2 regions of the Paenibacillus sp. P4_E11 genome follow, and region 2 is predicted to be linked to the other one. Evidence: a T-box and tRNA genes for the amino acid it is inferred to sense, from the RefSeq annotation. Region 2 holds a T-box; the other holds one or more tRNA genes.

Region 1 (2,462 bases), on a different contig from region 2:
GCGAATTCGGCATTGTGGCTATAAGGGTTTCCGAAAATGATCGGTCAAGCCATGCAACCTTTTCCAATTGCGAGGCGTTTGAAAGGGTGACTCATCCAACAAACTACAGAAAGCTGGTGACTCTCATGATCAAGCGTTGGGCTGCTGTTCTGTTGGCCCTTGTCCTGCTATTGTCCATTCAATCGAATGTGTGGGCCTTCTCGGACATTCAAGGTGATGATGCCGAGGCAGACATTGTTGCGCTTCGCGATGCTGGAATCGTAAGTGGAATCAATCCGGAGACGTTCGCACCGAAAGGAAAGGTAACATTCGCCCAAGGCGTTCAGTTAATTGTGAAAGGCTTTGACTTGAATATCGATCACATCCGATTTATTAAGGAACCGAAGGCTAGCGATTATTTTTCCCGCATTCCCAATGACAGCTGGTATGCCCAAGCATTCATCATCGCTCAATTGAACGGCTTGACGCTTGCCAAGGATGTCGATCCGACTCAGGTAATGACTCGTGAACAGTTCGCCAAGCTACTGTATGAAGGTATGACTCGTAAGGGTGACTTCCCATTGATCAGTATCTGGATGATCGTTCAAGACGAGAAGGACGTTTCCGAAGGTTATATGACCGCCATTCAAAATCTGTTAATCATGAAAGTGGCCAAGCTGGACAACAATAACTTTTATCCGAAAAGGGAAATCACTCGTGGAGAATCTGTTCAAATGTTGCATCGAGCGATTCAATTCGTGAAGGAACATAAGCCGATGAATCCAATCCCGCCAGAAGACTCCTCCGTTACGATGCAAACGACAAAAGTGACGGAAGACGTGAATCAAGTAACCGTCTCCTGGGGCAGCAAGCCGAATCCCGGGTACGGAATAAGCATCACACGCATCGAGTTTCAGGACAATGGAGAAGCTTGGGTGTTCTACACCACTCATCTGCCTGATCCCAACAAAATGTACCCTCAAGTAATCGTTGAGCCCAAAGCCGACACATTCCTAGCGTCGACCTATAACTCCGTACTTAAGGCAGCAGTTGAAAGCACTCGCTAGACCGACCACAAGGTTAACGCCTAACGGCGTCCTTTGACGCCGTACGTTTGCCGAGACGATGAACAATCAGCGAAGTTACACTTTCTGAATCGTTAACTAAAGCCAGCCAGTGTCACTCTCACGAGGATACTGGCTGGCTTATTCATTGGTTATGTAATGGTAATCTTATGGTGGGCCCTGAGGGACTCGAACCCCCGACCAATCGGTTATGAGCCGACCGCTCTAACCAACTGAGCTAAGGGCCCTTCTGATGTTTGAGGTTGGTTGCGGGGGCAGGATTTGAACCTGCGGCCTTCGGGTTATGAGCCCGACGAGCTACCGGGCTGCTCCACCCCGCGCCATTCGTTACTGTCGACCATTTCTGACAGCGACAAATAATAATATACACCAGCCTCACATCAACTGTCAAGACAAATTTTTCGGAAATTAGGAACGAAACACCGAACCGTTGATTTTCTCTTGAATCTTCTCATGGAAGAGTTGCTCATCCATAGGAAGTTCGACCCAATCGTCCTGCCAACTGGACATTAACATTGCATTGGACAACAAAAGTCCATTGATTCCTTCCACACCTGGAGCAATCAGAGGCGTTCCTTTGCGAATGGCATCGACGAAATTTTGCGTAATCCCCTTATGCCCGGTCTCTTGACCTTGCACCGGAATTTCAACCTTCCAACTCTCCGGCTGCCCGAATGGACCTTTGAACGTCTGATTGAATTGAGGTTCTGGCACACGCAGCCGCCAAAATGTAAGTTTCCCGTCCTCGACCACTACTTTCCCGTTGTCGCCTGTAATCTCGAAACGGTTCGTGCCTGGTGTTTCTCCTGTAGTCGTGATGAATACGCCAGTCGCTCCATTCTCGTATTCAACATAAGCCGTTACATCGTCCTCGACTTCGATATCGCGGTATTTGCCGAATGAACAGAATGCCCGAATCCGCTTGGGAGCCAGCCCCGTCACCCATTGCCACAGATCAAGCTGGTGCGGGCATTGATTCAGAAGAACGCCGCCGCCTTCGCCTGCCCAAGTCGCGCGCCAACCGCCTGAATCGTAGTAACTCTGTGGACGGTACCACGTCGTAATGATCCAATTCGTGCGGCGGATCTGTCCCAGTTCACCCGATGTGATTAAGTCTCTCAGCTTAATATACAAGGGATTCGTACGTTGATTGTACATCATGGAGAACACCAGACCGCTCTTCTCCGCAGCTTCGTTCATCTCGCGGACATGCAGCGCGTATACACCAGCAGGCTTCTCACAAAGTACGTGTACGCCGTGCTCGAATGCCAGCTTGGCCGTACCAGGATGATCGAAATGACGGTTCGCAATCAACACTGCATCAACACTACCTGAGGCAAGCATCGCTTCGACGCTCTCGAATGTGCGAACCCGATCCCCCCATTGGTCTGCAGCCCA
Region 2 (2,462 bases):
ATAGCTGTGCTCGTATTTCTCCTTGGCGAACAAAATCTTCTTCTCGGCCAGCAACTTGACGATATCGACGTCACAGTCTTTGACGAAGCGACCTGCCAAGTCGGTGACAACCTCGGTATAGCGTCCAGAACTGTCCACGACCTGAAGCATGCTGATATTGTTCTGTTTGGCTACCTTATAGTCATCTTCCCCATGAGCAGGGGCGATATGAACAATCCCGGTCCCGCTGGAGTCGCTGACAAAATCACCATCGATGACGATATGTCCGCGTTCGATGGTAGCGTACTGGAACGGAGGTTCATAGGATCGGCCAACAAGCTCGGCTCCGGTCAGAGTGGATACGACCTCGTAGTCGCCCTTCATGACAGACTCAACGAGATTGGAAGCTACGATATACACGCGGCCGTCTTGTCTCACACGGGAGTAGCTCAGGTCGCGGTTGACTGCGAGCGCTACGTTCGCAGGCAGCGTCCATGGTGTAGTCGTCCACGCCAGAATCGCTTCTCCGCTTGCCTTGCCAGCCGCATCGTTCAACGGGAAGGCCACCGTCGCGCTTAGATCCTTCACATCCTCATAGCCTTGCGCCACTTCATGGGAACTTAGCGTCGTTTGACAGCAAGGACAGTAGGGGCTGACCCGATGGCCGCGATAGAGCAACCCTTTGCCGTGAATGGTGGAGAGGATGTTCCACACGCTCTCAATGTAGTCGTTCGTCAGCGTAATGTACGGGTTGTCGAGATCGGTCCAATATCCGATGGCTTCGGTCAGTTCGCGCCATTGTTTCTCGTATTCGAATACACTTTCCTTGCATTTCTTCACGAACTTCTCCACGCCGTACTTCTCAATGTCGCCTTTGCCGGAGATGCCGAGTTGCTTCTCTACCCCAAGCTCAACCGGGAGGCCGTGCGTATCCCAGCCTGCTTTGCGGATGACCTTATAGCCAGCCATCGTCTTGTAGCGGCCCATGAAATCCTTGATAACCCGTCCCAGCGCATGGCCGATGTGCGGCACGCCGTTCGCGGTTGGAGGTCCTTCATAGAATACGAATGCAGGGCTGCCTTCACGACGTCGGATCGATTCCTGGAACGTATCGTTTTGTTTCCAATAATCAAGCACGCGCAGCTCGCGGGCTCTGGCTTTTTCTTTTACATCTACTTTTCCCGTCATATGGACCACTCCTTTTTTCTTGAAAACCATTAGAAGGCATCAAAAAAACCCGCCCCCTAAGGGACGAGTTTGTTACTCGCGTTACCACCCTAATTCTGCGTCCCACCTGCCAGTCCTTCAGGCATCAAGCTCGCAGCACTCCATCAACGTACATGCATACGCGTTCCTGGTAACGGTGGAAGTCCGAATAAGCTTACTTGTCACGACGGTGGTATTCTATGCGACGTTCGGCTTCCCTTCTCGGAGAGGATGTTCGGCTGCGATCTGTTCGCCGGCTTTCAGCAATTGCCGGCTCTCTGGGGAACAGAACCCGGAGCGTACTCGTTCTCGTCATCGAATTTACATGTGTTATAACATGCTGAGCATGTTTTTGTCAAGTTGGCGCCAGAAGGTCATCTGTAGACAGAAAGAGACCCACAGCAACGGGCCGTGGGTCTTAAGGTTTATATTTTAAAAAGGGGGTCTTCTATAGAATAGCCTATAATTGTTAAGACAAGATCAAAATAACATTACAGTTGTGTTACAAATTTCAGGATGGAGCTGTAGCAGCAAATGAACGCCTGATTTTAACATCGATTATAAACCATCCCCGTCGTTGTCCACTGTAAGTTAATCTGTTCCCCTGTCATTACCACTCGATCCTCGGATTCCCATCGCACAATAACCGGAAGATCTCCCACATAGAACTCCCTCTCGGCACGGGGAATCAGGGTTCTCATTTTCCTGCCAGGATCCGTCAGAACTAGCTGTCCAGCATGATTGGTGTGAAACTCCAGCCACAGCCCGGTTGCGAGGTTTGAGTACGTCCCGTTGGTGGTCACAGCCGCAGGATCGGGAACACGTTCCAGATCAAACATCGCTAGCATCTCACGTTCATATACAGGCCAATCGCCAGCCGAGAGCTCAATTGCTTTCTTGTCGCAAGGGGCGTGTTGATAAAGGTCCAACGCTATGGTCCCGTAATCCCGCAGAAACTGCTTGTAGCTCTCAGGCTGCTGTGGGCGAGTCTGGTAGTAGGGCTGATGCTTGTCCCGGTTCCAGATGCGTTCGACAAATGACTCCCCGCGGCATCGGATGAGGTGGTCGATGGACTGTTCCGTCTGTTCCCGGTACAAGTACAGCAGAGTTGGATTCAGAGGTGATAGGAGTTGGAACAGCTGCTGTACAAAAACATCCAGTTCTTGCACAGATGCGTTAACCAATTGAAAGCAGAACAGCTGAAATTGGATTAGGGCACTATCCAGAATGACAACCAGCTCGGGGTCCTGCTTCATCTGATACGCGAAATACCGCCA

The links. The T-box of region 2 lies ahead of ileS (isoleucine--tRNA ligase). A T-box ahead of a tRNA ligase gene usually reads a tRNA of that ligase, here a tRNA-Ile.
Region 1: it has a tRNA-Ile gene. The T-box ahead of ileS (isoleucine--tRNA ligase) is inferred to sense a tRNA for this amino acid. The anticodon was not compared.

Annotation. Positions count from the first base shown of each region.
Region 1 covers NZ_JBFUIX010000055.1:1,847-4,308, forward strand. Annotated here, with positions in the region: gene AC1DWB_RS19980 (S-layer homology domain-containing protein) at 126-1,046, shown strand; tRNA gene AC1DWB_RS19985 (tRNA-Ile) at 1,215-1,291, opposite strand; tRNA gene AC1DWB_RS19990 (tRNA-Met) at 1,308-1,384, opposite strand; gene AC1DWB_RS19995 (Gfo/Idh/MocA family protein) at 1,473-2,462, opposite strand, start outside.
Region 2 covers NZ_JBFUIX010000013.1:53,866-56,327, forward strand. Annotated here, with positions in the region: gene ileS (isoleucine--tRNA ligase) at 1-1,167, opposite strand, end outside; T-box leader at 1,224-1,510, opposite strand; gene AC1DWB_RS08000 (P-loop NTPase family protein) at 1,734-2,462, opposite strand, start outside.